2 regions of the Cryobacterium sp. TMS1-13-1 genome follow, and region 2 is predicted to be linked to the other one. Evidence: riboswitches for the same ligand, from Rfam matches in the RefSeq annotation. Region 2 holds a riboswitch; the other holds the start of a gene.
What was found. A riboswitch is a leader RNA that binds a small molecule or an ion and turns the genes downstream of it on or off. The one in region 2 is predicted to bind thiamine pyrophosphate.
Positions count from the first base shown of each region.

Region 1: another riboswitch for thiamine pyrophosphate. It lies ahead of thiC (phosphomethylpyrimidine synthase ThiC); the one in region 2 lies ahead of E3T31_RS09415 (ECF transporter S component).

Region 1 is NZ_SOGX01000008.1:230,965-238,555, forward strand. It holds gene E3T31_RS07910 (BTAD domain-containing putative transcriptional regulator) at 1-34, opposite strand, end outside; gene E3T31_RS07915 (hypothetical protein) at 136-717, opposite strand; partial or broken gene E3T31_RS07920 (family 1 glycosylhydrolase) at 802-981, shown strand; gene thiC (phosphomethylpyrimidine synthase ThiC) at 1,102-2,733, opposite strand; TPP riboswitch at 2,752-2,859, opposite strand; gene E3T31_RS07930 (response regulator transcription factor family protein) at 3,025-3,993, opposite strand; gene hxlB (6-phospho-3-hexuloisomerase) at 4,108-4,692, shown strand; gene hxlA (3-hexulose-6-phosphate synthase) at 4,751-5,374, shown strand; gene E3T31_RS07945 (FAD-binding oxidoreductase) at 5,792-7,222, shown strand; gene E3T31_RS07955 (SDR family oxidoreductase) at 7,457-7,591, opposite strand, start outside.
Region 2 is NZ_SOGX01000010.1:27,634-35,224, forward strand. It holds gene E3T31_RS09390 (ABC transporter permease) at 1-271, shown strand, start outside; gene E3T31_RS09395 (ABC transporter permease) at 281-1,081, shown strand; gene dinB (DNA polymerase IV) at 1,255-2,469, shown strand; gene E3T31_RS09405 (hypothetical protein) at 2,496-2,822, shown strand; gene E3T31_RS09410 (hypothetical protein) at 2,886-3,107, opposite strand; TPP riboswitch at 3,151-3,260, shown strand; gene E3T31_RS09415 (ECF transporter S component) at 3,294-3,932, shown strand; gene E3T31_RS09420 (ABC transporter ATP-binding protein) at 3,941-5,437, shown strand; gene E3T31_RS09425 (energy-coupling factor transporter transmembrane protein EcfT) at 5,434-6,216, shown strand; gene E3T31_RS09430 (AAA family ATPase) at 6,203-6,772, shown strand; gene E3T31_RS09435 (hypothetical protein) at 6,846-7,118, shown strand; gene E3T31_RS09440 (hypothetical protein) at 7,119-7,591, opposite strand, start outside.

The DNA.
Region 1 (7,591 bases), on a different contig from region 2:
CTGGCTGCACTCGGGTGTCCGATTCCATTGTCATGAAGACCTCCACTGTTGGAATGCGACAATGGTGCCGGTTTGCCCAAGCCCGGGGTAAGCCGCGGGTGGACTAGGGAACTACCCCCAATTTCGGGGACAATTTCAGGAGTTGGTATGGTGCCCGGTTCCGAGGGACAGGCTGGCCCCCTGAGGCCCGTCCAGGACGAGGGCAATGACCTGATTGGGGATTTCGAAAACGAGGGTCGCTTGAACGGATGCTCCGCTCTGCTCTGCCGGGTCGACCCAGAGCGCGGTGGACCGCGCGCCGAGTCCGGACAGGGAGTAGTCGGCGGCGCGAAAGGCGAGGCCGGAGGCATCCGTTTCGGTCAGTTCGAGCAGAATGCGCACGCGGTGGGCCCCGGGCTGCACCGGGCTGGAGAGCAGGTCGGCGGCGGTCGCCGGCACCCAGCCATCGGTTTCGAGCGGGATGATCGCGCTGATGCGGGCGAGTCCGCCGGGCACGGTGGCCGTGTCGCCGAACGGGGTGCTCGGCTTCGTACCGGTGAGCAGCAGCACGCCAGCCAGTGCGGCCATCACGAGCCAGGCGATGGCCAATGGGATCAGAATTTTGCGGCGGCGTTGGAACAGGGTTCGAGGCGGGGGACGCCTGTGCCGTGTGGTGCCCGAATGCTTCTCCCCGTCGTCGGGACGCACCAGACGCAGCGTTACATTCGCGGGAGTCATGTGCGGCATTCTGGCCGCGGGACCATGGGAAAACCCTGCTCCGGTCTGGTTTGTCGCGGATGGGCTGGCGTGGGCGCGCCCGTCGAGGACGGCATCGAGGTGCTCGGCTACGAGCACTGGAGCGCCCTCGACAACTACGAGTGCGCGAGCGGATTCCGGCCGACATTCGGGCTCATCGAGGTCGACCGCGAGACGTTCGTTCGCACGCCGAAGCCGAGCCTGGCCTGGCTGGGCGGGGTCGCGCGGGCGAACGGGCTGGAGTAGCGGCTCTTCGCGACCGGTCGTTCACAACTGCTCGCGGCGCCAGCGATCCGGGCCCGGCGACCCCGGAAGCGGCGACCGTGGGAGTGTCGGTGGGCATCCGCTTGTCGAAAATGACCGTCATCAGAGCACCCGAAGCGGCAGGTAGACCGAGCTGCCCAGACGGGTGAACTCGGCCGACTTCTCGGCCATTCCCGCCTCGATGGCCTCGAGACTGGTGAGGCCGTTTTCTTCGGCGTACACCCGAACATCCGCTGAAATGCGCATGGAACAGAACTTGGGCCCGCACATGGAACAAAAGTGGGCGGCCTTGGCTGGGCCGGCCGGCAGTGTCTCGTCGTGAAAGCTCTGCGCGGTGTCCGGGTCGAGCGAGAGCGCGAACTGGTCGGTCCAACGAAACTCGAACCGGGCCCGACTGAGGGCGTCGTCGCGTTCCTGGGCGCGCGGATGGTGTTTGGCCAGGTCGGCGGAGTGGGCGGCGATCTTGTACGTGATCACGCCGGTTTTCACGTCGTCGCGGTTGGGGAGGCCGAGGTGTTCCTTGGGCGTGACGTAGCAGAGCATGGCGGTGCCGGCCTGGGCGATGATGGCCGCGCCGATCGCGCTCGTGATGTGGTCGTAGGCCGGCGCGATATCGGTGGCGAGCGGGCCGAGCGTGTAGAACGGGGCCTCCTCGCAGAGTTCCTCCTCAAGGCGCACATTTTCAACGATCTTGTGCATCGGAACGTGACCCGGCCCCTCGATCATCACCTGCACGCCGTGCGACTTCGCGACCTTCGTGAGCTCACCGAGGGTGCGCAGCTCGGCGAACTGGGCCTCGTCGTTGGCGTCGGCGATCGAGCCGGGGCGCAGGCCGTCGCCGAGCGAGAAGGTCACGTCGTAGCGGCGCAGAATTTCGCACAGCTCCACGAAGTGGGTGTAGAGAAAGCTCTCCTGGTGGTGGGCGAGGCACCAGGCGGCCATGATCGAGCCGCCGCGCGAGACGATGCCGGTCACCCGGTTGGCGGTCAGCGGCACGTAGCGCAGCAGCACGCCGGCGTGCACGGTCATGTAGTCGACGCCCTGCTCGCACTGCTCGATCACGGTGTCGCGGTAGATCTCCCAGGTGAGCAGCGACGGGTCGCCGTTGACCTTTTCGACGGCCTGGTAGAGCGGAACGGTGCCCACCGGAATGGGCGAGTTGCGCATGATCCACTCCCGAGTGAGGTGAATGTCCTTGCCGGTGGAGAGATCCATCAGGGTGTCGGCGCCCCAGCGGGCCGCCCAGACCATCTTCTCGACCTCTTCGGCGATCGACGAGGTCACCGCCGAGTTGCCGATGTTCGCGTTGATCTTCACGGTGAAGGCCTTGCCGATGATCATCGGCTCGCTCTCCGGATGCTTGTGGTTGGCCGGAATGACGGCCCGGCCGCGCGCCACCTCGTCGCGGACGAGCTCGACCGAGACGCCCTCGCGCGCGGCGATGTAGGCCATCTCCGGCGTGACAATGCCGGCCCGGGCCCAGACCAGCTGGGTGGCAGCGCCGTCGATGGGCAGCGGATGCTCCCACCCGGCTCTGGTCTGCGGCAGCCCCTTCTCGAGATCGATACTGGCCGTCTCGTCGGTGTACGGGCCGGACGTGTCGTACAGGTCGAAGTGTTCGCCGTTGCTGAGGTTCACCCGGCGAACGGGAATTTCGAGCCCGGGCCAGTCCTCTACCGGTTCGTAGCGTTTGCTGCTGCCCTGGATCGGGCCGGTCGTGACCGTTTTTGACATGGTTGTTTCGTCAATTGTGCGCATTGGTTTCGAACTTCCTACGCCGGCATTACCCGGACAGGTTCAACGGTCGACGGCCCTGGCCGTCCTCTCAGCTCGCTGGTGCGCGCTCCCGTGGTTGGTGTGTCTTCTGACTCCTTCACCCTAGCGCTGGTTGCGCGCTCGGGTCCTACCGGGGTCGCGGTCACCGCGCCCGGTGGGGGCCATCGCGCCACGCATCGCTGGCGCGATGACCGGGAGCTGGCGCCCGAGTCTGCGGCGGGCCAGGCATAGCTGGCGCTGGGCATCCGCTTAGCGAGCGAGGGCGGCCAGCTCGGCGCGGGTCGAGGCGCCGACCTTGCGCAGCAGGTTGGCCACGTGAAACTTCACTGTGTTCTCGCTGATGGTCAGGGCCTGTGCGATGGCCTTATTGCGCGCCCCAGAGGCGACGAGTTCGAGCACGTCGCGTTCGCGTGGGCTGAGGCCCCAGGCCGCAGCGGCGGTGACGGATGCCGTGGGCGCGTCGAGCGGCAGCGACACGGCCATCTCGGAGCCCCAGCCGGCGGTGGCCTCGACGTTGAGGGTGCCGCTGAGGGCGACGACGCGGGCGGCGAGCTGGCGCACGCTCGGAACCTCGGCATCGAGGTTGCCCGGACCGTCGTCCCGAATGCGGATGAGCAGGTTACTTCCGTCGCAGTCCCACTGCACGCGCACCCGCGCGACCCCGGCCTGTTCGACGAGGGCGAGTACGGCGCCGCGCACGATGGCGCGGGCTTCGTGGGCGACCTCGCCGGGCAATGCCCGACCGTTCACCGGGGGCTCGATGAACTGCACGTCGAGGTCGCCGAAGCGCACGAGCGGGCGCAGGTCGTTCCTGAGGCGTTCGAAGGCGCGGGCGACGGGTTCCTCGGTGAGACTGCGATCGAGGTCGCTCACCGCGCGCAGGGCGACCATCGCGGCGGCGGCGAGTTCGGTGGCCTTCTGTCGGGCGGCGGTGTCACTCGTGCTGCCGGAGCGCAGCACGGCGAGCAGGGATTCCAGCGTGGTGGCGTGTGCGTCGGTGAGGTCGGCGATGAGTTTGGAGCGTTCGGCGGCTGCGCTGCGCGCTGTTTGAACCGGGGAGTTTGCGGGGAGCGTCGGGCGTTTTGCGGTCGTGGCGGATGACGCGGCCGGTTCGGCTGCTCCGGTACCAGCATCAGACCGGAGGGCGGCGGCCGTGCTGCGCGCAGCGGCCTCAGTGGCGGTGGCGCGCACGCCGGGGTTAGATGGAGCGGAAGTCATGCCCCCCAGCCTACCCGGGCCATCCTCGGAACCCACCCAGAGCCATCCGTTTGGGTAGGAAAACCGCTCGTTTGGCGGGCAGCATTCCCACTCGAAGGAGTGGACCATTGAATCATGACCGAAACGACAACCACCCCACTGGCAGCGGATGCCCTCGGCCTCATTTTCGCCGAGAACGGCCGCGTCGTCGAGGCGCTGCGATCGGCATCCGCTTCAGTACTGGATGAGGCGGCAACCCTGCTCGCCGCGGCGCCCCGGGTGTTCGTGCTCGGCGCTGGCCGCTCCGGGCTGGCACTGAAGATGACCGCGATGCGACTCATGCACCTCGGCCTCGACGTGCACGTGGTGGGCGAGGTGACCAGCCCGGCGATCGTGTCGGGCGACGTGCTGCTGGTGGCGAGCGGATCCGGAACGACGGGCGCCATTGTGCGTGCCGCCGAGACGGCTCACGGCGTGGGGGCGAGCATTCTCGCGCTGACCACTGCGCCCGAGTCGTCGCTCGGGCGGCTCGCCGCGGTGACCGTGGTAATTCCCGCGGCTGCCAAGCAGGACCACGCTGGGCAGGTGTCGGCCCAGTACTCGGGCGGCCTGTTCGAGCAGTCGGTGTTGTTCGTCGGCGACGCCCTGTTTCACACGCTCTGGAAGGCGAGCGGTTCCACGGCCGAACAGCTCTGGCCGCGTCACGCCAACCTCGAATAGGGCGCGCACCATTTCCAAAAACTTTCCACTCTTAATTACTAATAGAAAGTAGAATCCCATGAAGCTTCAGGTAGCTATGGACGTACTGACCACCGAAGCGGCGCTCACGCTGGCTGCTCAGGTTGCACCGCACGTCGACATCATCGAGCTCGGCACCCCGCTGATCAAGGCAGAGGGCCTGCGCGCCGTCACCGCGATCAAGAACGCGCACCCCGACAAGATCGTCTTCGCCGACCTCAAGACGATGGATGCCGGCGAGCTCGAAGCCGACATCGCCTTCGCCGCCGGTGCAGACCTCGTAACCGTGCTCGGCACGGCCGGAGACAGCACCATTATCGGAGCTGTCGCCGCCGCGACCAAGCACGGCAAGGGCATCGTCGTTGACCTCATCGGCGTTGCCGACAAGGTCACCCGCGCCCGCGAGGTCACCGCGCTCGGTGCCCAGTTCGTCGAGATGCACGCTGGACTCGACGAGCAGGCCGAGCCCGGCTTCTCGCTCGCCACACTGCTCAACCAGGGCGAGACCGCCAAGGTTCCGTTCTCCCTTGCCGGCGGCGTGAACCTGTCGACCATCGCTTCGGTGCAGCGCGCCGGAGCAACGGTCGCCGTTGCCGGCGGAGCAATCTACGGCGCCAAAGACCCGGCTGCAGCTGCTGCCGCCCTTCGCGCCGCGATTATCTAGTCACTCGCGTTCTCTGGTGCCGTCCCGCTTCTGCGGGGCGGCACTTTTGCGTTAAGCGGATGCCCCTGCCGGGTGACGAGAAATCCGACCGGGCCCGGGCCCGGAAACCGGGCCCATGTTGGATCATGGGCCCACGTCCCGGGCCCGGTCGACGGGGGCATCCTGCACGCATGGGCCCAGGTTCCGGGCCCGGGCCTCGGGGCACGTGTTTCGCGGGACCTGCGTCAGTGCGCGGGGGTGTGCCGCCTCCCGCGTAGCGGCGCAACCCCCGCGTAGCGTGACGCGGATGGGGCAACCCGCGAACAGAGCGGATGCCGCGCCCCGGCCTGTCGGTGGGCGCGGCTAGGCTGGTGGCGCCCAGACTAGTTGGCGGCATCGTCGCCGCGAGAGGACGCCACCCATGACCAGCAGCCACGCATGAGCAGCACCATTTTCGACCGGGCCCGGCCAGCGGCATCCGTTGTTAAAACCTCGCTCACGGGAACACGCCTGGGCTCGTTTTGGCTCGAGGACCTCGAGCCGCGTACCGGCTATCCAGCGCTCACCGGCGACCTGCGCTGCAACCTCGCGATCGTTGGCGGCGGCTACCTCGGACTGTGGAGTGCGGTGCTGGCCAAGCAGCAAAACCCTGATGCGAGGGTGCTTTTGTTGGAGGCGCGCACGGTCGGCTGGGCGGCATCCGGTCGCAATGGCGGCTTCTGCGAGGCGAGCCTGACCCACGGTGACGACAACGGGCGCAGTCGCTGGCCGAAAGAGATCGACCGACTGACCGAACTGGGCAACGAGAACCTCGACGAGATCGAACGAGCGGTGGCAGACCTCGGCATCGACTGCGATTTTGAACGCACCGGATCCATCGACCTCGCCATCGAAGAGCATCAGATTGAGTGGCTGCGCGAAGAGCCGACCGGCGAAAACGTGGTGTTTCTCGACGAGTCCGCAGTGCGGGCCGAGGTCGCGTCACCGACCTACCTCGCCGGCGTCTGGCACCGGCGCAGCACCGCCCTCGTGCATCCGGGCAAGCTCGCCGCCGAACTGGCGCGCGTGGCGACCGACCTTGGAGTGGAGATCTTCGAGCACTCGCTCGTGCAGAGCGTGGACACGGCCCGACATCGGCCGGCCCAGGGCGCCCGGGTAGTGACCGCGGGCGGCACCGTGACCGCCCAGAAGGTCGCGCTCGCCACCAATGTTTTTCCCTCGCTGCTCAAACGCAACAAACTCGCGACCGTTCCGGTCTACGACTACGTGCTAATGACCGAACCGCTCGATGCGAGCCAGCTCGCCGCGATCGGCTGGCAGAATCGGCAGGGCCTAAGCGACCTCGCCAACCAGTTTCACTACTACCGGCTGAGCGCCGACAACCGCATTCTGTTTGGCGGTTACGACGCTGTGTATCACTACGGCCGCAAAGTGCGCACCGGTTACGAGAACCGGCCGGAGACATTCGAGAAGCTGAGCCGCCACTTTTTCACCACGTTTCCGCAGCTGGCCGGGATGCGGTTCAGCCACAAATGGGCCGGCGCCATCGACACGTCCACGCAGTTCTGCGCCTTCTTCGGCCAAGCACGCGGCGGGCGCATCAGCTATGCGGCCGGCTTCACCGGACTCGGTGTTGGTGCCACGCACTTCGCGGCGCAGGTCATGCTCGACCAGCTCGCCGATCGCACCACGGACCGCACTGAACTGGCCATGGTGCGGGGGCGTCCGCTTTCGTTCCCACCGGAGCCGATCGCATCCGCTGGAATTCAGGCGACGCGCTGGGCGCTGAACCGTGCCGACCACAACCGCGGAAAGCGCAACGCCCTGCTCAAGACCCTCGACGCGCTCGGGCTCGGCTTCGACTCCTAGCCGCTAGGGATTTAGCCGAGCAGCAGCTTGCGAAGCTGGTCGGTCGAGTGCACGACCGCGGTCGCCGCCTCGAGCCTCGGCGGGGGAGCCGAAGCCCCATTCCACCAGAATCGTCGGGATGCCATTGGCCTGCGCGCCGATGGCGTCGTAGCTGCGGTCACGCCGTCGGGGCCGCTCGACGACGTTCTGGACGACGGCGGGAACCGCGGTGGGGTACTACGCAGTTCTGCAGTACTAGATGCTGCGGTGGTCCCGTACCGCTAGTTCAAGGGCCTCAAGGCCGGGCGCGACCGCTGCATCCACCGCCATCGGGTCGGTGAAGTTGAGTTGCTGCATCTCGTCCGGTGCGGTGTTGATGTCGTGCTCGCC
Region 2 (7,591 bases):
TACCTGGTCGACGCTGCGCCTGGTGGTGCTGCCGATGATCTGGCCGGCTATCATCGCCGGGTCGATCTTCAGCTTCTCGCTATCGCTCGGTGACTACATCACCGTGAATATCGTCGGCGGGGCCAACCAGATGCTCGGCAACCTCGTCTATACCAATGTGGGCGCGGCGAACAACCTGCCGCTCGCTGCGGCGATCGCGCTCATTCCCATTCTGATCATCTTCGCCTACCTGGCCGCTGTGCGGCGCACGGGTGCGCTCAACAACCTGTAGGAGCCTGTCATGCGTCTGAGTCGACCGGCCCGCGGACTGCTCGCGGGCATCACCGCCGTGGTGTTGGCCCTGATCTACCTGCCGCTGCTCGTGGTGTTCGTGAACTCGTTCAGCACCAGCAAGAATCTCACTTGGCCGCCGCCGGGCTTCACCCTGGAATGGTGGGCGAAGGCCTTTCAGAGCGAGGGTGCCCTGGACGCGGTCGTGACCAGCCTGCAGGTGGCGCTCGCCTCGACGGCGATCGCCCTCGTGCTCGGCACGCTCATCTCGATCGGACTGCAACGCTTCGAATTCTTCGGCCGCGATGCCATCAGCCTGCTGGTCATCCTGCCGATCGCACTGCCCGGAATCGTTACCGGAATCGCCCTGAACAACGCCTTTCGCACCGGGTTGGGCGTGCAGCTGTCGATTTTGACGCTCATCATCGCCCACGCCACCTTCTGCATCGTGACCGTGTTCAACAACGTCATCGCCCGGCTGCGCCGCCTCGGTACCAGCCTCGAAGACGCATCCTCAGACCTCGGCGCCGGCATCTGGACCACATTTCGGCTGGTCACCTTTCCACAATTGCGCTCGGCGCTGTTTGCCGGGGGACTGCTCGCCTTCGCGCTGAGCTTTGACGAGATCATCGTGACGACGTTCACGGCCGGGTCGAGTGTGAAGACGCTGCCGCTGTGGATTCTGGACAACCTGTTCCGGCCCAACCAGGCCCCGGTCGTCAACGTGATCGCCGTGGTGCTCGTGCTGATCTCGATCATTCCCATCTACTTCGCGCAGCGGATCGCCGGCGCCGAGAAGGTCGTGCGCTAGCCGTTTCGCCCCCTCCCTGCGCATAACTCCTGCAGAACGTGAGAGCGGATGCCGCCCACCCGCGTGAATGGACGGCGGCGGCCTCAGCCGGCAGGGAATTGCAGGAGTTATGCAGGAGATCGCTCGTCACCGGGAGGTAGTGCCGCAGGCCGGGTTCGGGTTAGGGTTTTTCGGTGGGTAGTCAGGACGGCAGTGGGCGGCAGGTGTCGGCGCGGGACGTCGACGACCGTTCTGCGACCGTGCTGCACGTCGACCTCGACGCGTTCTTCGTGTCGGTCGAGTTGCTGTCGCACCCCGAATTCGTCAACCTGCCCGTGATCGTTGGCCACCGCGGCGGTCGGTCGGTCGTCACTGCGGCCAACTACATCGCCCGCAAATACGGCGTGAACTCGGCTATGCCGATGGCGCTCGCGCTGCGGCAATGCCCGAATGCAATCGTGCTCGAGCCGCACATAGGGCTCTATCGGGACTTTTCCAGCCGGGTCATGAGCATTTTCGATGACGTGACCCCGCTGGTGGAACGGCTCGGCATCGACGAGGCCTTCCTCGACGTGGCCGGCGCGACCAACCTGTTTGGCTCACCGGGCGTGATCGGCGAACTCATTCGCGCCCGGGTGTTCGCCGAGACCGGGCTGGTCTGCTCGGTGGGCGCGGCCTCTACCAAGTTCGTCGCCAAACTTGCCTCCGGCCTGGCCAAACCGAACGGGCTGCTCGTCGTTCCCGCCGAGGATACGGTCGAGTTTCTGCATCCGCTGCCCGTCGCCGCGCTGTGGGGCGTCGGGGCCGCCACCGAGCAGGCGCTGAGCAGACTCGGCCTGAAATTGATCGGCGACATCGCGCACACGCCGCTGGCGGTGCTGCGCAAAGCGCTGGGGGAGGCATCCGGTCAGAAACTGTTCGAGCTGTCCTGGGGTCGTGATCCGCGCGTGGTGACGCTGGAGCGGGAGGAGAAGAGCATCGGCCACGAGGTGACCTTTGAACACGATGTGACGGATGTCGACCGGCTGCGCAGCGAATTGCTGCGGCAGTGCGACCTCGTTGCCGTACGGCTGCGGCGGGGCGATCTCGTGGCACGGCGGGTCGCCCTCAAGCTGCGCTACACCGACTTCAGCACGGTGACGCGGTCGCGCACCCTCGCCGAACCCAGCAATGTGGGGCGGCGCATCTACGAAGAGGCGGTGGCCGCGTTCGACCTGCTGGCAGCCTCCGGTATTCGGGTGCGGCTGATCGGGGTGCGTGCGGAGCAGCTCGGCACAGCATCTGGATCGGTCGGACTCTGGGACCCGGACGAAGACTGGCGCGGCGCGGAGCTGGCCGTGGACACCGTGACCGAGCGATTCGGAGCGGGAACCGTGCGCCCGGCCTCGCACTTCAAACCTCGCCCCTGAAGTCTCAGTCACGCTAACCTGATGGCATGACCAGCCTCCCGGAAAAACTCGCAGAAACGTTCCGTTCCGCCGGTGTGAAGTCGGCGTACGGTGACCCTGTACAGATCGATGGCGTCACCCTGGTGCCCGTCGCGCTCGCCTACTACGGCTTCGGCGGCGGTGATGCCGGTGAGGGCGGGGCCGGGTCCGGCGGGGGCGGAGGCGGCGTTTCGCTGCCGATCGGCGCGTACGTCAAGTCTGGCGGTACAGCCCGGTTCGAGCCGAACGTCATCGCCCTGCTCGCCGTCGGTGTGCCGTTCCTCATCGTCGCCGGCCGCGCCTTGGCCCGGGTGATCCGCGCCCTAAAGAAGTAGTCGCTTTCTGCACGGGGCCCGGGCCCGGAAACCGGGCCCATGATAGATCATGGGCCCACGGAGCTAAGGTGGGCCCGGGCGGGTGTGGCGCAACCGCCGCGCTGCGCGCGGGCGACGCGCGAAGCGTCGCCGCGCCCAGCGCGGCACTCTTGGGCGCAACCAGGCCGGAAAGTGCCAGGGGCCGCTCACCGGCAGACCCTGCGCAATTCGCCGCCGCCGTAGAACGAACCGGCGCATGAGCAGCAGGTACAGGGCCGCCAAAACGAGCAGAATGCCGATGCTCATGTCGTGATCCCCATATCGTCAGTCTAAACGGGGCACTATACTTGAGCACGATCACGGGAGTCCGGTACACCGGGCTGAGAGGAAGCTGACCAAGCTTCGACCGTCGAACCTGATCTGGATCATGCCAGCGCAGGGAGGCTTCTCAATCCCGTGCCCTGTATTTACCTACAGAAAGGGCACGAAACAGTGCACGCTACAACGAGTTCACTCAAGCAATCCGCTCCCGCGGGAGCCACGAAGCGCAACTTTCGCTGGCGCGTCGTCGACATCGTCGTCGCCAGCGTCATCGGCGTCGCGAGCGGTGTCATCTTCCTCGTCTGGAATCAGGCGAGCAACCCCCTGAGCGGTCTGCTTTCGCCGCTGCTGCCGGGCCTGTCTGCCCTCCTGGGCGGAGGCTGGCTGTTCGCTGGCGTGCTCGGCGGTCTCATCATTCGCAAACCCGGGGCCGCGCTCTACACGGAGCTCCTTGCCGCCGTCGTTTCCACGCTGATCGGCAACCAATGGGGACCACTGACGCTGGTGTCTGGCCTGGTGCAGGGTCTTGGCGCCGAGCTTGTCTTCGCTCTGTTCCTCTACACGAACTATCGTCTCTACGTCGTGTTGTTGGCGGGCGCTGGGGCCGGACTTGCCATGGCCATCAATGACCTGGTGCTGTGGTATCCCGGTTCAGCGAGCGCATTCGCGACGATTTATATCGTGAGCGCGATTATTTCCGGCGTCGTTATCGCCGGGCTCCTGTCCTGGTTCGCTGCGCGCGGCCTGGCTCGCACGGGCGCGCTCAACCGCTTCGCGGCGGGTCGCATCGCCGGTCGAACCGCGATCTAGGCGAGCGGATGCTGGTGGGCGCGACGCGGGGAGGCGCATCCGTCGACGTTCGCGACTGGGGTTGGCGCCATTCCGGTCGGCGGCGCTGGGCGGTGAGCGAGCTGTCCCTCCGCATCGAGCCTGGCGAGCGGATTCTCCTGCTCGGTGCATCCGGTTCGGGAAAATCGACGCTGCTGCACGCGCTGGCTGGCGTGCTCGGCGGCGACGAAGAGGGCGAGCAACGCGGTACTCTGCGCGTGAACGGCACCGAGCCTGGCAACGCCAGGGGTCAGGTCGGCCTGGTCCTCCAGGACCCCGACTCGCAGGTAATTCTCGCTCGCGTCGGCGACGATGTCGCCTTCGGTTGCGAAAACATCGGCGTGCCGCGTGAGGAAATTTGGCGGCGCGTACAGGATGCCCTCGAGATGGTCGGCCTCGATGTCCCCGTTGGCCACCCGACGTCCGCCTTGTCGGGCGGCCAAAAACAGCGTCTTGCTCTCGCCGGAGTGTTGGCCATGCAGCCGGGTCTGCTGCTCCTCGACGAGCCGACGGCAAATCTCGATCCGGTCGGCGTGCGGGAGGTGCGCGAGTCCGTCGCCCGCGTTCTGGCACACACTGACTCGACGTTCATCGTTATTGAACATCGGGTTGAGATCTGGAAGGACCTCGTCGACCGGGTGATCGTTCTGGGCGCCGACGGGGGAGTCCTGGCCGACGGATCCCCTAGCGACGTTCTCCTCGCGCAGGGAGTTGCACTGACCGCCTCCGGCGTCTGGGTACCCGGTGTGCCACACACGCTTCCCGTAAGGCCTCCTCGAGAGACCGTTCAGCCAACGCTCTTGTCGACCAGTTCTCTCGCGATTGCGCGCACTCGGGATTTTGTGGTTGCCGAAAATATCGACCTTGAGGTGCCGGAAGCCTGCGCTCTGCTCATCACCGGACCCAACGGAGCCGGCAAGTCCACCCTCGCGCTCACCCTGGCGGGGCTCCTGCGCCCCGCCGCCGGGCGGGTCGTCGCCAGCAGCGCTCTCGCCGCTGGCGCAGGGAGCGACCCGATCCGCTGGAAATCGCGACAGCTTCTGAGTCGAGTGGGCACCGTCTTTCAAGACCCGGAACACCAGTTCGTCGCTGGCACCGTGCGCGCCGAACTGGCCGTCGGACCGCGAGCCCTCGGTCTGTCGGACGCACTGCTGCACCGGCGCGTCGACGATCTGCTGGATCGCCTTCGCCTGGACCACCTGGCCGAGGCCAACCCATTCACCCTGTCCGGTGGCGAGAAACGACGTCTGTCGGTCGCCACAGTGCTGGCCACCCAACCCCGACTTCTGGTGCTGGACGAACCCACGTTCGGTCAGGATTTTCGCACCTGGCAGGAGATCGTTGCGCTGCTGCGTGACCTCCTGGACGCGGGCACCGCCATCGTCGCGGTCTCCCACGACGCAGACTTCGTTGCCGCCGTCGCTGATCGGGAATTTCGAGTCGAGGGCCGCGGCTCCAAGTACGATCTCAGCGCGGTTCTGCCATGAGTGTCTTGACACCCACGCGGGGAGTGCGAGCGATCGACCGGATCAATCCGGTCGCGAAACTCGCTGCCGCGCTCCTGCTCGCCGCAGTCCTGGTGCTGACCATCGATTGGGTCTCCGCCGCCGTCGCCCTGGCCTGCGAAATGCTGCTCTTTCTGTGGGCTGGGCTTACTCTTCGAGTCTTCTTGTGGCGAACCGCGCTGGTCTGGCTGGCTGCACCGTCCACCGGGATCACGACGCTGCTGTATGGCCAGGCCTCCGGTCAGGAATATTGGTCATTCGGATTCATCCAGGTAACCGATGGCTCAATCGATCTGGCCCTCGCCACGACCCTGCGGGTGCTCGCGATCGGGCTGCCTGCCGTCGTCCTGTTCATCACCGTCGATCCCACCGATCTCGCCGACGGGCTGGGACAGGTCGTGCACTTGCCAGCCCGGTTCGTGCTCGGCGGACTTGCGGCGCTGCGGATGGTCGGGCTGTTCATCGAGGACTGGCGGGCCCTGGGACTTGCCCGCCGGGCACGCGGGGTAGCGGATGGCGCGGTGCTGCGCCGCCTGGGCAACCAGACCTTCGCGCTCCTCGTGTTGTCCATTCGGCGGGGCAGTAAACTCGCCACCGCCATGGAAGCTCGTGGCTTCGGTGCTCCCACCCAACGCACCTGGGCTCGGAGTTCAACCTTCGGCCTGCGGGAATGGTCACTCATCGGGATCGGGCTGATGATCGCCGTTTTGGCCGTCACGATCTCGGTATCCACCGGAAACTGGAACTTTGTCTTCGCGTGAGTCTCTGCGCGCCACGACCCTGCTGGCGCCGGTGTTCCAGGCCGTCGCCGCTGCCGGGCCGAACCCGGTGGTGCTCATCGACGGACCGAGTGGCGCGGGCAAGAGCACCCTCGCCGACGCCCTCGTGGCAGAGTGGCCGGGCAGTCAAACCCCGCAGCTTGTGCGCATGGACGATATCTACCCCGGCTGGGACGGCCTCGACGCGGCCATCGATCACCTGCGCCGGTACCTTCTCGAACCCCGACGCACCGGGCGGCCGGCGGCCTGGCAGCGCTACGACTGGAGCGCGAATCAGCGAGCCGAGTGGCATCCGCTGACTAAAGAACGACCACTGATCGTTGAGGGCTGCGGAACGCTCGCGGCCGCGCATGAGCCGCTCAGCGACGTGCGCGTGTGGCTCGCCGCCGACGACGACCTGCGCAAACAACGAGCGCTCGACCGCGACGGCGAGGCGTTTCGAATGCACTGGGACCAGTGGCAGGACGAATGGACGGCCTACCTCACGCAGGAGGCACCGGAACGTCGTGCCACCGTGCGCCTGCGGGCGGGCGGGTAGGCGACGAGAGCGGGCGACACGCGCCAGCAAGCCCACCGGGTAACCCGGGGCGCACAGGACTAGATTAACTGCCATGAATACTTCCGACCGTGACGATGCCGGTGCCCCCACCCTGTATATCGCCGAGTTCATCGACGGCCCGCTCGACGGCCAGATCGATTCCCGGGCGCTCGTGCGCGGTAAACACGCGGCCCGCATCAGCATGGTCGCCGCCGTCGCCGGTCTGGAATCGGTGTTCTGGTACGACGAGGTCGACGAACGCGACGTCAACGGGCAACGCCGCGTGCGCTACTCCTTCGACAAGGGCGAGAGCGATCCGATCGACACCGAGTTGGAGCCGATTTAACTACTGATCGAGCAACGCCGTGATCATCACGATCGGGTGCAGCAATCGCCACCCCAGCCCCGGATTGTTGATCGCCTGGTCGAGTTTCAGCGCGGCCGAGAGTTCCTCTCCGGCCACGGTGAGCTGCACCTCTCCGACGTTCGCGCCGGTGCGCGCGGTGGCGAAATCCTTGAGTGTGACCGTGGCAGCCTCCGGCGTGGCGGCCTGCCAGGCATAACGGGTGCGGGAGACGCCGACCACGGCGGAAGCCTCGTCACCCCAGGCCGATTCGAACGTCGCGTACTCGTCGCCGGCGGCCAGTACCGGCAGCGGACCGACTCCAGCCCTGGCGCTCTCCATCAGTGCGGTGAGGTCCGCGGTGAGCGCATCGTAGGTCGGTTCGCCGATGAAAGCGCCCGAGAACGTGAAGCTCGACGCGCCGTCGCTGACCGCGGCGGTGAACAGAAAACAGACGCCGGCGGCATCCGTGTAGC